2 regions of the Streptomyces sp. NPDC001315 genome follow, and region 1 is predicted to be linked to the other one. Evidence: predicted binding sites of a transcription regulator. Region 1 holds the regulator's gene; the other holds the start of a gene.
What was found. The regulator HrcA, encoded in region 1, represses chaperone genes, less so after heat shock. The targets are predictions, from matches to a motif close to TTNGCACTCNGNNNNNCNGAGTGCNAA.
Positions count from the first base shown of each region.

Region 2: a site for HrcA is predicted at 1,973-1,999, ahead of groES (co-chaperone GroES). Genes of this name have one in related genera too.

Region 1 is NZ_JBIAWZ010000001.1:220,042-227,406, forward strand. Features, by position in the region: gene ACFY16_RS01030 (nitronate monooxygenase) at 1-514, opposite strand, end outside; gene dnaJ (molecular chaperone DnaJ) at 699-1,838, opposite strand; gene hrcA (heat-inducible transcriptional repressor HrcA) at 1,839-2,855, opposite strand; partial or broken gene ACFY16_RS01045 (MBL fold metallo-hydrolase) at 3,021-3,235, shown strand; gene ACFY16_RS01050 (DUF3097 domain-containing protein) at 3,375-4,178, shown strand; gene hemW (radical SAM family heme chaperone HemW) at 4,199-5,431, opposite strand; gene ACFY16_RS01060 (SpoIIE family protein phosphatase) at 5,474-7,365, opposite strand, start outside.
Region 2 is NZ_JBIAWZ010000022.1:70,656-78,020, reverse strand. Features, by position in the region: gene groL (chaperonin GroEL) at 1-1,409, opposite strand, end outside; gene groES (co-chaperone GroES) at 1,519-1,827, opposite strand; gene ACFY16_RS36095 (polysaccharide deacetylase family protein) at 2,086-2,949, opposite strand; gene ACFY16_RS36090 (polysaccharide deacetylase family protein) at 2,946-3,881, opposite strand; gene ACFY16_RS36085 (methyltransferase domain-containing protein) at 3,972-5,141, shown strand; gene ACFY16_RS36080 (RNA polymerase sigma factor) at 5,138-6,388, opposite strand; gene ACFY16_RS36075 (YciI family protein) at 6,435-6,791, opposite strand; gene ACFY16_RS36070 (LCP family protein) at 6,974-7,365, opposite strand, start outside.

The sequences.
Region 1 (7,365 bases):
GGGCCTCCTCGACGGTAGTGGCGGTGACCCACGTGAGGCTGCCGGCACGGCGCAGGGATTCCAGCACGTCCCGGCTCGGGACGCCGAAGTGGAACGACACCACCGGCACCGGGTTGTCCAGCAGCACCGCGAGCTTGGCCTCGTACCCGTCGTCACGCCCGCTGTCCGGGTCGCCGAGCTCCGTCTCGTACCAGGCGGCCTCGCCGGCCAGCTGGTGGGCGTAGACCTCGACGGCGCCGGCCGCGGGGGGCGCGGCGTCGGCAGTGGAGCCGGTGCTCGCACCGGGGAACTCCGGCTGCGGCATGAACAGGTTCACGCCGAAGGGGCGGGCTGTGAGGCTCCGCAGCTGCTTGATCTCCTGGTACACGCCGTCGGCGGTCTTGTACCCGGCGGCCAGGAACCCGAGCCCGCCCGCCTCGGAGACGGCGGCGGCGAGCTGCGGCACGGAGACGCCGCCCGCCATGGGGGCCTGCACGATCGGATGGGGGCAGAGATCGGTCAGTGCGGAGGACATGACGGCATGTTGTCACGTCCTTCGAACAAGTCCGAATCGAGACTTCCCCCCTGGCACAGGCCAGGGGGAGAGGGGACCTCAGCGACCGTTGAACGCGTCCTTCAACCGCGAGAACAACCCTTGCTGCCCCGGCTGACCGCGCCTGCCCGGGGGACGACCCCCGGACCCCCAGCCGCCCCGCAGCTCACGTACGACCGTTGAACGCGTCCTTCAACCGCGAGAACAACCCTTGCTGCCCCGGCTGGAACTGCCCCTGCGGACGCTCCTCCCCGCGCAGCTTGGCCAGCTCGCGCAGCAGGCGCTCCTGCTCGGGGTCGAGCTTGGTCGGGGTCTGCACCTCGACGTGGACGATGAGGTCGCCCCGGCCGCCGCCGCGCAGGTGGGTGACGCCACGGCCGTGCAGCGGGATCGACTGGCCGGACTGGGTGCCGGGCCTGATGTCGACCTCCTCCATGCCGTCCAGGGTCTCCAGCGGCACCTTCGTGCCGAGGGCCGCCGCCGTCATCGGGATCGTCACCGTGCAGTGCAGGTCGTCGCCGCGCCGCTGGAACATCGCGTGCGGCAGCTCGTGGATCTCGACGTACAGGTCACCGGCGGGACCGCCACCGGGCCCGACCTCGCCCTCACCGGCCAGCTGGATACGCGTGCCGTTGTCGACACCCGCCGGGATCTTCACGGTCAGGGTCCGACGGGACCGCACCCGGCCGTCGCCCGCGCACTCCGGGCACGGGGTCGGCACGACGGTCCCGAAGCCCTGGCACTGGGGGCAGGGGCGGGACGTCATGACCTGGCCGAGGAAGGACCGCGTGACCTGCGACACCTCGCCGCGACCGCGGCACATGTCACACGTCTGGGCACTCGTCCCCGGCGCCGCGCCCTCACCGTTGCAGGTGGAGCAGACGATCGCCGTGTCGACCTGGATGTCCTTCGTGGTGCCGAAGGCCGCCTCGTCCAGCTCGATCTCGAGCCGGATCATCGCGTCCTGGCCCCGGCGCGTGCGCGAGCGCGGTCCGCGCTGCGACGCCGTGCCGAAGAAGGCGTCCATGATGTCGGAGAAGTTGCCGAAGCCACCGGCGCCGAAGCCGCCCGCGCCGGCCCCGCCCGACTGGGAGAGCGGGTCGCCGCCGAGGTCGTAGACCTGCTTCTTCTGCGGGTCCGACAACACCTCGTAAGCGGCGTTGATCTCCTTGAACCGCTCCTGGGTCTTCGGATCGGGGTTGACGTCCGGATGCAGCTCGCGCGCGAGCCGCCGGAAGGCCTTCTTGATCTCTTCCTGCGACGCGTCGCGACGCACGCCGAGAACGGCGTAGTAGTCCGTGGCCACTTAGGACTCCGCCAGGATCTGTCCGACGTACCGTGCCACTGCGCGTACCGCTCCCATCGTTCCCGGGTAATCCATGCGGGTCGGTCCGACCACGCCGAGCTTGGCGACCGCCTCGTTGCCCGAACCGTAGCCGACCGACACCACCGAAGTGGAGTTGAGTCCCTCATAGGCGTTCTCGTGACCGATCCGCACGGTCATGCCCGAATCTCCCGCCTCGCCAAGCAACTTGAGGAGCACGACATGCTCCTCCAGCGCCTCGAGGACGGGACGGATCGTGAGAGGGAAGTCATGTCCGAAGCGGGTCAGATTGGCGGTGCCGCCGATCATCAACCGCTCCTCGTTCTCCTCGACGAGCGTCTCCAGCAGAGTGGAGAGCACCGTCGAGACCGTGCCGCGGTCCTCTGCCTCGAAGGCGTCCGGCAGATCCTCCACGAGACGGGGTACGTCCGCGAACCGGCGCCCCGCGACCCGGCTGTTCAGCCGCGCCCGCAGATCCGCCAGGGAGGTCTCGCCGAAGGGCGCCGTGCAGTCGACCACGCGCTGCTCGACCCGGCCGGTGTCGGTGATCAGCACCAGCATCACGCGCGCCGGCGCCAGCGCCAGCAGCTCCACGTGCCGCACCGTCGAGCGGGTCAGCGACGGGTACTGCACGACGGCGACCTGCCGGGTCAGCTGCGCGAGCAGCCGTACGGTCCGGGCCACCACGTCGTCGAGGTCGACGGCCCCGTCGAGGAAGTTCTGGATCGCGCGCCGCTCGGGCGCCGTCATCGGTTTGACGCCCGCGAGCTTGTCGACGAACAGCCGGTAGCCCTTGTCGGTGGGGATGCGCCCGGCGCTGGTGTGCGGCTGGGCGATGTACCCCTCGTCCTCGAGGGCCGCCATGTCGTTGCGGACGGTCGCGGGGGAGACGCCGAGCTTGTGCCGCTCGGTGAGTGCCTTGGAGCCCACGGGCTCCTCGGTACCGACGTAGTCCTGGACGATGGCGCGCAGCACCTGAAGCCTGCGTTCGCTCAGCATCTCGCGCACACCTCCCGGAATGTCGTCCCCGTGGCCTTCCGCCTGGCACTCTGCGAGCGCGAGTGCCAGCGTTCCCCGAGCCAGTGTACGGCCGTGGGGTACGCCCCGGGCAAGGCTGGGCCTGCGACGACGTGACGGGCCCGCTCCCACGGCTAGCGTCGCCGCATGACGGTGACTTGGGAAGAGCTGGGGTGGGAGCGGCTGACCGAGGGGTCGGACGGTGCCGTCTTCCGGTGTGGGACTGCGCGGTGGGGCTGGTCGTGGGGGACGGTTCGGCTCTGCCGATCGACGCCGGTTCGATCCTCGCGAAGGGCGCCCGGCTGCGCGGGCAGGCGGAGGCGATCGCCGGCGGCCGTGTGTGCTTTCTCGCACTCACCCACCGTTCCTGGAGGCTGAGCGGGAGCGAGTCCTGCGTCCAGGACCTTCGTACGGGCGCAGCGGCACGCGCCGGCGGAGTGTTTCGGCGTGTCGTGAGCCCTCGTCCACGACACGCCGACGGCTTCTCCTATCGTCATCCGAATGCGCCAGTACTCACCCGACCTGACTCCGCCGTGGAAGAAGCCCAAGCCGGTCCCGGAGGTCCCCGCCGAGCCCGGCCTGGTGGTCGAGGAGCCCGGGACCGGTTTCTGCGGGGCGGTGATCCGCTGCGAGGCGGGCACGGTGACGCTGGAGGACCGCTTCGGCAAGCACCGGGTGTTCCCGCTGGAGCCGCGGGGCTTCCTGCTGGAGGGCCGGGTGGTGACGCTGGTCCGCCCGTCGTCCTCGGCTCCGCCACGGCCCACCCGTACGGCATCCGGCTCGGTCGCCGTCCCCGGCGCACGCGCGCGGGTGGCCCGCGCCGGGCGTATCTACGTGGAGGGCCGGCACGACGCCGAGCTGGTCGAGAAGGTGTGGGGCGACGACCTGCGCATCGAGGGCGTGGTCGTGGAGTACCTGGAGGGCGTCGACGACCTCCCGTCGATCGTCGCCGCGTTCTCCCCCGGCCCGGACGCCCGCCTGGGTGTCCTGGTGGACCACCTGGTGCCGGGCTCCAAGGAGTCCCGTATCGCCGCGTCGGTGACGAGCGAACACGCGCTGGTGGTGGGCCACCCGTACATCGACATCTGGCAGGCGGTGAAGCCGTCGTCCCTGGGGATCGAGGCGTGGCCCCGGATCCCGCACGGGCAGGACTGGAAGACGGGGGTGTGCCGGGCACTGGGGTGGCCGGAGAACACGGGCGCGGTGTGGCAGGCGATTCTGGCGCGGGTGGAGTCCTACAAGGACCTGGAGCCGGAGTTGCTGGGCTCCGTGGAGCGGCTCATCGACCATGTGACCGTGCCCTGAAGCCTGCGGCCGCGTCGCCCTCAGTCCACCAGGTCCCGCACCACGGCGTCCGCCAGCAGCCGCCCGCGCAGGGTGAGCACCGCCCGTCCCTCGTCGTACGGCCCCGTTTCGAGCAGCCCGTCGGACAGTGCCCGCCGCGAGGCCGCGAGGCCGGGCTCGTGCAGCAGATCCAGCGGCACGCCCTCCCGCAGGCGCAGCTCCAGCAGGATGCGCTCGACCCGGCGGTCCTCGACCGACAGAAGCTCACGCCCGGCCCCCGGCGACCGTCCCTCCGCGAGGGCCGCCGCGTACGCCCCCGGATGCTTCACGTTCCACCAGCGCACCCCGCCGACGTGGCTGTGGGCGCCGGGGCCCGCGCCCCACCAGTCGGCGCCGCGCCAGTACAGCTCGTTGTGCAGGCAGCGGCCCGCCTCGGACGTCGCCCAGTTCGACACCTCGTACCAGTCGAAGCCCGCCGCCGACAGCGCCTCGTCGGCGATCAGGTACCGGTCGGCGTGGACGTCGTCGTCCGTCATCGGTACCTCGCCGCGCCGGATGCGGCGGGCGAGCTGGGTGCCCTCCTCGACGATCAGGGCGTACGCGCTGATGTGGTCGGGGCCCGCGCCCAGCGCCGCGTCCAGCGACGCCCGCCAGTCGTCGTCCGACTCGCCGGGCGTGCCGTAGATCAGGTCCAGGTTGACGTGCTCGAAGCCCGCCGCACGCGCCTCCGCGACGCACGCCTCCGGGCGGCCCGGGGTGTGGGTGCGGTCGAGGATCTTCAGTACGTGCTGCTTGGCGCTCTGCATGCCGAAGGAGATCCGGTTGAAGCCGCCGTCCCGGAGCGTGGCGAGGTAGGCCGGGTTCACCGACTCCGGGTTCGCCTCCGTCGTGATCTCCGCGTCCGCCGCCAGCCCGAACTCGTCGCGGATCGCCCCCAGCATCCGTACGAGATCGTCCGCGGCCAGCAGGGTGGGCGTACCGCCGCCGACGAAGACCGTGCGGACCTCGCGCCGGTCGTCGCCGAGGACCTTGCGGGCCAGGCGGATCTCATCGATCAGGGTCTCGGCGTAGTTGTCGCGGGAGGCGAGGACGCCGCCGGTGCCGCGCAGCTCGGTCGCGGTGTAGGTGTTGAAGTCGCAGTAGCCGCAGCGGGTCGCGCAGTAGGGGACGTGGAGGTAGAACCCGAGGGGGCGGTCGGCGGTCCCGGCGAGCGCGGACGCGGGCAGTGCGCCGTCGTCGGGGACGGGCTCGCCGTCGGGGAGTGCGGAAGGCATGTCCTCCATTGTCCAGCACGTGGACGGTTGCCCCGTGGACGGCTACTCGGCCTGGAGCACCAGCAGCGCCAGGTCGTCCTCCGGCGGCTGTCCGCCGAACTCGTGCACCAGCCGTCTGATGCGCTCCGCGATCAGTTCGGCGTCGAGGCCCCTGCACCCGGCGAACGCGGCGGCGAGGCCGTCGCCGTCGTCGAACTGGCGCGAGCCGGAGCGCCGCTCGGTCACCCCGTCCGTGACGCACAGCAGGCTGTCGCCCGGGAGCAGCTCGAAGGTCTCGCTGGTGTACGTCTCGTCCTCGAAGACCCCGAGGAGGGTCTGCGGTCGCGCGACCGTACGGACACCGCCGTCGGGCCCGAGGAGCAGCGGCAGCGGGTGTCCGGCGGAGGCGAGGGTGCAGCGGACGCCGCCTTCGAAGGGGGCGAGCTCGCCGTAGACGAGGGAGAGGAAGCGGGTCTGCGGGCCGTCGCCGGGGCCGGCGGGTCCGATGAGGGCGCGGGCGGCGGCGTCGGCAGCCTCCGTGGCGTCGTCGAGGAGGAGCTGGTTGAGACGGTCGAGGACGTCGGCGACGCGGTAGCCCTCGCGGGCCAGGAGCCGCAGCCAGGGCCGGGCGAGGCCGATCACGACGGCCGCCTCGGGGCCCTTGCCCTGGACGTCGCCGACGGCGAAGCACCAGCGTCCGTCGCCGGCCGGGAAGAGGTCGTAGAAGTCGCCGCTGGGGCCACCCTTGTCGCACGGCTCGTAGACGAGGGCGCTGCGCACCCCGGGGATCTCGGCGACGGCGCCGGGCAGCAGCCCGCGCTGGAGGACGGCGCTGATGGTGGCCTGGCGGGCATACTGGCGGGCCGCGCCGATGGCGAGGGCCACGCGGCGGCTGAGGTCCTCCACCAGCCCGGTGACCTCGTCGGGGAAGCGCGCCAGGCCGGCCCGCCCGATGACCAGGGTGCCCAGCGGGCGCCCGCCGGCGACGAGGCGGTAGGCGAGCGCCGTCCCGTGGGACCCTCGGGCCCCGTGGGATCCGTACGCCCCGCTGCCGCCCGATGCCACCCCGGGCCAGGGAAACGGAACCGGCCCGGAACGTATCGCGTCCGGCGGCCGTGGCGGGTCCTTCTCCAGGGCGGTGCGCAGCTCCTCGATGACGTTCTCGCTGCCGTGCCAGACCCGGGCCAGCCGTGGTCCGGCGCCCGCGGCCGCGTCGCCCCAGCCTCCCCCACTCTCGGCTCCGCTCGAGCGGGGGGACCCCCACCGGCCGGTGGCCTCGTCCTCGAGCCACACCGCGCACCAGTCGGCCAGCCTCGGCACGATCAGCTGGCCGGTGAGCGAGGCGACCAGGTCCTCGTCGAGCTGGCCCGCGAGCAGGTCGGAGGCCTCGGCGAGGAAGGACAGGGCGCCGCGGCCCAACCAGTCCCGGTCCCGGTCGGCCTGCTGGGGCTCGGGGGCGAGGATCTCGGCGACGCCCAGCGCATAGGCCGGGGCGCGCTCGGCGCCGTAGGCCTCGGAATCGTCGGCGGGTTCGACGGGCAGCCGCGCCCACACCGTCTTGGCGCCTCTGCGGTAGGTGACGCCCCAGGCCTCGGCGAGCGTGGCCACGAGGCGGAGGCCGCGCCCGTACTCCGGTGTCTCGTACGCGGGTTCGGTGCCGCCGTCGCGCGGGGCGCGCGAGGGGTGCTGGTCGGAGACCTCGACGACGACGGCGCCCGCCGGCTCCTCCAGGCGGCACACCAGCTCGACGTCGGTTCCGGCGTGGACGACGGCGTTGGTGACGAGCTCGCTGACGACCAGCGTGGCGTCGTCGGCCAGGCGGTCGGTGAGGTGGGCGGTGCCGGGCAGGCCTCGGTCGGCCCATTCGCCGAGCGCGGCGCGCACGAGTGCGCGGGCGGAGCCCGGCGCGAGGGAGCTTCCGGTCAGGATGGCGCACACCTGCGCACGCTCCGGCG
Region 2 (7,365 bases), on a different contig from region 1:
GCGACCTTGGAGGTGATGACGTAGCCCTCGAGGCCGGCGTTCTCGGCGATCCAGCGCAGCGGCTCGACGACCGCGCGGCGGACCACGGCGACACCGGTGGCCTCGTCGCCGGTCTTGTCGAGGTTGCCCTCGAGGACCTTGGCGGCGTGCACCAGCGCGGAGCCACCACCGGAGACGATGCCCTCCTCGACCGCGGCGCGGGTCGCGGAGATGGCGTCCTCCAGACGGTGCTTCTTCTCCTTCAGCTCCACCTCGGTGGCGGCGCCGACCTTGATCACGCACACGCCGCCGGCCAGCTTGGCGAGGCGCTCCTGGAGCTTCTCGCGGTCCCAGTCGGAGTCGGTGTTCTCGATCTCGGCCTTGATCTGGGCGACGCGGCCGACGACGTCCTCGGCGTTGCCGGCACCGTCGACGACCGTGGTGTCGTCCTTGGTGACGGTGACGCGGCGGGCGGAGCCCAGCACGTCCAGACCGACCTGGTCGAGCTTGAGGCCGACCTCCTCGGAGATGACCGTGGCACCGGTGAGGATCGCCAGGTCCTGCAGCATCGCCTTGCGGCGGTCACCGAAGCCGGGGGCCTTGACCGCGACCGCGTTGAAGGTGCCGCGGATCTTGTTGACGACCAGGGTCGACAGGGCCTCGCCCTCGACGTCCTCGGCGATGATCAGCAGCGGCTTCGAGGAGTTGGTCTGGATGACCTTCTCCAGCAGCGGCAGCAGGTCCTGGATGGAGGAGACCTTGCCCTGGTTGATCAGGATGTACGGCTCGTCGAGGACGGCCTCCATGCGCTCCTGGTCCGTCACGAAGTACGGCGACAGGTAGCCCTTGTCGAAGGCCATGCCCTCGGTGAAGTCCAGCTCCAGACCGAAGGTGTTGGACTCCTCGACGGTGATGACACCGTCCTTGCCGACCTTGTCCATCGCCTCGGCGATGAGCTCGCCGACCTGCTGGTCCTGGGCGGACAGCGCGGCGACCGCGGCGATGTCGGACTTCTCGTCGATCGGACGGGCCGAGGCGAGGAGGTCCTCGGAGACGGCCTTGACCGCGGCGTCGATGCCCTTCTTCAGGGCGGCCGGGGAGGCACCGGCGGCGACGTTCTTCAGGCCCTCGCGCACCAGCGCCTGGGCGAGCACGGTGGCGGTGGTGGTGCCGTCACCAGCGACGTCGTTGGTCTTGGTCGCCACCTCCTTCACCAGCTGGGCGCCGAGGTTCTCGTACGGGTCGTCGATCTCGACCTCGCGGGCGATGGTGACACCGTCGTTGGTGATGGTCGGGGCGCCGAACTTCTTGTCGATGACGACGTTGCGGCCCTTGGGGCCGATCGTCACCTTCACCGTGTCGGCAAGCTTGTTGACGCCGCGCTCGAGGGCGCGACGGGCGTCCTCGTCGAACTTCAGAATCTTCGCCATGGGAGCGTTTCAGCCCTCTCGGAACTCGTATGAAAGAACTGCGCCCCTCGCCGCCCGGCGTCAGCGGGGTGGCCAGGGGCGCAGCTCACAAAGCAAATCTTCGGGTGAACTACTTCTCGATGATCGCGAGCACGTCGCGAGCCGAGAGGACGAGGTACTCCTCGCCGTTGTACTTCACCTCGGTGCCGCCGTACTTGCTGTACAGCACGATGTCGCCGGTCTTGACGTCGAGCGGCAGGCGCTCGCCGTTCTCGAAGCGGCCCGGGCCCACGGCGAGGACGACGCCCTCCTGGGGCTTCTCCTTCGCGGTGTCCGGGATGACCAGGCCAGAGGCCGTGGTCTGCTCGGCGTCGAGCGGCTGGACCACGATGCGGTCCTCGAGCGGCTTGATGGCAACCTTGGAGCTGGCGGTCGTCACGATCCGACCTCCCCCTTCGGAGATCTCACGGGGTTAACTGTCTGAGGTGGCGACCAGGTCGATCCGTCGTCGCGGGTGCCGGACCTGCCCGTCGCGTGTTGGCACTCTCCAGGGGGGAGTGCCAGGGCCGAGACTATGACCGCGATTAGCACTCGGTCAAGCGGAGTGCCAATTGCGCTGCGGCGCGGCGCGGGAATCCGGGTGCGCCCTGGTCGGACTGACCGCCGGTCAACCGAGTCGGGCGGGGGGCCGCTCGGGCTACAGGTAGTCCTCCAGACGTCCCACCGTCAGGCCCTGCCGCTGGATCCGGCGCAGCAGGCGGGTCGTGCGCTGCCTGAGCGTCGGGGTCGTCGTCTCGTCCGGGCCGACGGCCACGATGTCGCCGGGGAGGAGCTGGTGGGAGCCCTTGGCGTAGGTCAGGTCGTCCGCTCCCATCGACACCCGCCACAGCACCACCGCGGAGACACCGCAGTCGGCGGCGGCACGCAGCGTGGCGGCGTCGTACGTGCCGTAGGGCGGCCGGAGCAGGCGCGGGCGCACGCCGAAACGGGCCCGGAGCTTGTCCTGCTGGCCGCAGATCTCCGCGCGCTGACCGGCGTAGGGCAGACCGCGCAGGGAGGGATGGTCGAGGGTGTGGTTCTGGAGGCTCGCGCCGACCGACCGCAGCCGGGCGAAGTGGCCGTACGCCGGTCCGACGACGCTGTCCGTGAGGAACATGCTGACCGGAAGCCGTAGTTCACGGACCATGTCGACGAACCGCGGATCGCGTTCGGCGCCGTCGTCGTAGGTGAGGAAGACGACCTTGTCGCGGGTCGGGACGTGGTCGACCACGAGCGGGAGGCCGCGACCGGCGGGACGTGCGGGATCGGCCGGACCGGCGGGACCAGCGGGATCGGCCGGACCGGCGCGATCGGTGAGCGGCCGGACCGCCGGCTCGGGGGCCGGGGTCAGTGGAGCCGTGAGGCCCCAGTGGCGGTACGCCTGCTGCCCGGCAGGGCTGTGCGGCCGTACCCGCTGGGCCGCCTTCTTGCCCAGCCGCTCGATCGGGTCGACGGACTGGGCGCAGCCGGTCAGCAGTACGGCCGACGCCAGCACTCCCGCGGTCAGCGCCCTCAGCCTCACAGGTAGTCCTCCAGGCGGGCCACCGCGTACCCCTCGTCGGTGACCTTCTTCAGGAACCGGCGGATCATGTCGGGCATCGTGCCCGCCCAGTCGGTCGGGCCCCGGAAATGGGTGAGGACGATGTCTCCGGGGTGCAGGCCCTGGTCCCACTCGCGGTACTCCCAGTGGTCGACGAAGACCTCCTCGTCCCAGATCGGGGCGTACTTGATACCGCAGGCCTTCGCGGCGCGCAGGGTGTCCTGGTTGTAGTTGCCGTAGGGCGGGCGGAAGACGGTCGGGCGCTTGCCGTAGTGGCTCTCGATCACGTCCTGCATGCCGCAGATCTCGTGTTTCTGCTCCTCGTACGACAGGCCGGGCAGGTACGGGTGGTGGAGGGTGTGGTTGTTCAGGACCACTCCCCTGCCCTGCATCTTCTTGAAGTAGCCGTAGTCGTCCTTGATCAGGTAGCCGCTGAGGAAGGCGGTGTACGGGATCTTCAGGTCGCTCATCATGCGCAGGAACGCCGGGTCCTTCTCGGAGCCGTCGTCGATGGTGAGGAAGACGACCTTCTGCTCGGTGGGGATCGTGGTGAAGACCGGGGGCAGGTTCAGCTCCTCCTGGCCATGGACCTCGAACCCGTCGCGTGCGGTGATCTCCGGCTTCCTCGCCGGGGGCCGCGGGGGTGTCAGCGGGACCTTCTCCAGGCCCCAGCGCCTGGCTGCGGCGGCCCGGGCCGCGTACTCGGCGCGCAGCTTGCCGGCATAGGAGTCGAGGGCGCGGGCCGGGGGTGCGTGGAGGGGATTCGGCTGTCCGGGGGCCGGACGGACCGCCGTCCCGTCGCCACCCTGCGCACAGCCCGAAGCGATGGCGGCGACGGCGAGCGCGGCGATGACGCAACGGACCCGAGAGACCCGAAACGCGCCATTTTTGTCATCTTGTACGACTACTCGCATGCTGCCGGATCCTCCCAGCCCACGCCGCCGCACCCGGCCCGACACCGCCACCGGAGGCGCACCATCCACCGACTGGCCCACAATGAGCCGGTGAACGACCTGGACGCCCTCCTCACGCCCGAAGGTCGCGCCCTCCTCGACGAGGTACGCGACACCGCCCCGGCCGACGAGCTCGCCGTCGCCACCCGGCTGCGCCGCGAGCACCCCGCCGAACTGGTGTCGGCGGCGATCGGCCAGGCGCGGCTGCGGCAGCGGGCGGCGGCGAAGTTCGCGGCCGAGGACGCGCAGCGGATGTTCTTCACGCCCAACGGGGTGGAGCAGTCCACCCGGGCGACGGTGGCCACGTATCGCGCCCGAAGGCTCAAGGAACTCGGCGTGGCCTCGGTCGCCGACCTGTGCTGCGGCATCGGCGGCGACGCGATCGCGCTCGCCCGCGTCGGCATCCGGGTCCTCGCCGTGGACCGCGACCCGCTGACGGCGGCCGTGGCGCGGGCGAACGCCGACGCGCTGGGGCTCGCCGATCTGATCGAGGTGCGGGAGGCGGATGTCACGGAGGTGGACGCGACGCCGTACGACGCCGTCTTCGTGGACCCGGCGCGCCGGGGCGGTCGCGGTCGTATCTTCGATCCGGAGGCGTACTCGCCGCCGCTGTCCTGGGCGGTGGACACGGCCCTGAAGTCCCCGCACGCCGCCCTGAAGGTCGCGCCCGGCATTCCGCACGAGGCGGTCCCCGCCGAGGCCGAGGCCGAGTGGATCTCGGACGGCGGAGACGTGAAGGAGGCGGTGCTGTGGTTCGGCACGGCCCCGGGCGCGGTGCGCGCCACCCTGCTGCCCGGCCCGCGCACCCTGCTCTCCCGCGGTCTGCCGAACCCCGAAGTGCGTTCCGTCGGCCGCTACTTGTACGAACCCGACGGCGCCGTCATCCGCGCCCACCTGGTCGCCGAGGTCGCCGAGGAGGTCGGCGGCGGACTCGTCGACGAGACCATCGCGTACGTCACGGCGGACGAAGCGCGCCCGACGGCGTACGCCTCGGCGTACGAGATCACCGACCAACTCCACTTCAGCGTCAAGAAGTTGAAGGCGCTGCTGCGAGAGCGGGAGGTCGGGGTGCTGACCGTCAAGAAGCGCGGGTCGGCGGTGGAGCCGGAGGAGCTGCGCCGCAAGGTCAAGCCGCACGGGCCCCACTCGGCGACGGTGTTCCTCACCCGGGTCGCGGGGGCACCGACGATGCTGATCGGCCACCCGGCGCAGGACACCTAGGACACCTCTGCCGCCCGCCGCAGCAGCAACTCCCGCTCCCGTTCGTTGCGTGCCAGCGCCGCCGCCCGTTCGAACTCCGCCCGCGCCTCCGCCGCACGGCCCAACCGTGCGAGCAGATCGCCCCGCACGCTGGGCAGCAAGTGGTAGTCCCGTAGCGCGGGTTCGGCGGCGAGGGTGTCGACGATCTCCAGGGCCGCGTCCGGCCCCTCCGCCATCGACACGGCCACCGCCCGGTTGAGTTCGACGACCGGGGAGGGGGCGCGGGCCGCGAGGAGGCCGTAGAGCGTGGCGATGGCCGGCCAGTCGGTTTCGTCGTAGGTGTACGCGTGTGCGTGGCAGGCGGCGATCGTGGCCTGGAGGACGTACGGGCCGGGGGTGGTGGTGTCCGCGCGGGCGAGGGCGTTGATGCCGCGGGCGATGAGCATGCGGTTCCAGCGGCGGCGGTTCTGGTCGCGGAGGAGGATCGGCTCGCCTTCGGGGCCGGTGCGGGCGGCCGTGCGGGAGGCCTGGAACTCCAGCAGCGACACCAGGCCGTGCACCTCCGGCTCCTTGGGCATCAGCGCCGCCAGCTGCCGGGCGAGCCGCAGGGCGTCCTCGCACAGTGCCGGGCGCAGCCAGTCGTCGCCGACCGTGGCCGCGTACCCCTCGTTGAAGATCAGGTAGATGACGTCGAGGACCGAGGCGAGGCGGGTTTCGCGGTCTTGGCCGTACGGCACCTCGAAGGCCACGTTCTTCGTGGCCAGCGTGCGTTTCGCGCGGACGATGCGCTGGGCGATCGTCGGCTCCGGGGTGAGGAAGGCACGGGCGATCTCGGGCGTGGTCAGGCCGCCGAGCAGACGCAGGGTGAGGGCGATGCGGGCCTCGGCGGACAGCACCGGGTGGCAGGCGGTGAAGACGAGGCGGAGCAGGTCGTCGTCGATGTCGTCCGGGTCGGCGGGCTCCTCCGGCGGGACCGTGGTCTCCAGGTCGCGGCCGATCTCCGCGAGCTTGCGGGCGTAGTTCTCCCGGCGGCGGACCAGGTCGACGGCGCGACGGCGGGCGGTGGTGACGAGCCAGGCGCCCGGATTGTCGGGGACCCCGTCCCGCGGCCACTGCTCCAGGGCCGCGACCAGCGCGTCCTGCGCCAGCTCCTCCGCGATGCCGACGTCGCGGACGACACGGGCGACGGCTGCGATGACGCGGGGGGACTCCAGGCGGAAGACGGTTTCGATGGCGCCGCGCGGGTCGGCGGGGGGCTGCGGGCTCACAGCCCCCCATCGAACACCCCGGACCGCGTTCCGGCCAAGGAGCCGCTCAGCCCTCGGCGATCTCCCGTACCTCGCAGGTCACCGTCCAGTGGTCCTCGTGGACCTTCAGGAACCGCTTGGTCCACTCGATGGCCTCGGCCAGGTCCTTGCACTGCATGACGGCGTAGCCGCCGACGACCTCCTTGGCCTCGGTGAACGGCCCGTCGGTGACGGAGATCTTTCCGCCCTCCCAGTGCACCCGGGTGCCCTGCGCGGAGGGGGTCAGCCCGGCGGTGTCGAGCATGACGCCGGCCTTGGTGATCTCCTCGATCAGCTCCCCCATCCGCTGCATCAGCTCGGGGCTGGGGCCCTCGGCGGGCGCGGTGGACTCGTCGATCTGCACGAGCGACAGATAGCGCGGCATGGTGACTCCTTACGGCGGTGAGCGACCCGTACGGTGACGAGTCTCCCGGGCGGGGCCTCTCCCCGCCTCTCACCTGTGCGTCGAACGGGAGACGGGCGGATCGACACGACCGCCGGAATTCTTCGAAGAATTTTCCTGAGCCGAGTTCTCCCGGGCCCGGGCCCAGGCGCGGGCGTGGGCGGTCAGCGCAGCGACGCCCACAGCTTGCTCGCCGCCGGTTCCTGAGCCACCACCCGGTTGGGGTCCGACGGGGCGGTCACCACCGGCATCATCACCGTCTTGACGCTGTCGGCCGACAGGGCCTTCAGGCTCGCGCCCAGGTTCCTCAGCTCGCCCAGCGAGTCGAGGCCGGTGTCGGTGGTGAGGCTGCCGGTGACGGCGTCGGCGACCTCGTAGAGCTTGGCGGGGTCGGTCAGCAGGTCGGTCGAGGCGATCTGTTCGAGCAGGGCCTTCACCAGCTTCTGCTGGAGGCCTATGCGGCCGAGGTCGCTGCCGTCGCCTATGCCGTGCCGGGTGCGGGCCAGGGCGAGGGCCTGCTTGCCGTTCAGGTGGTGGGTGCCCGCCTTCAGGTGCA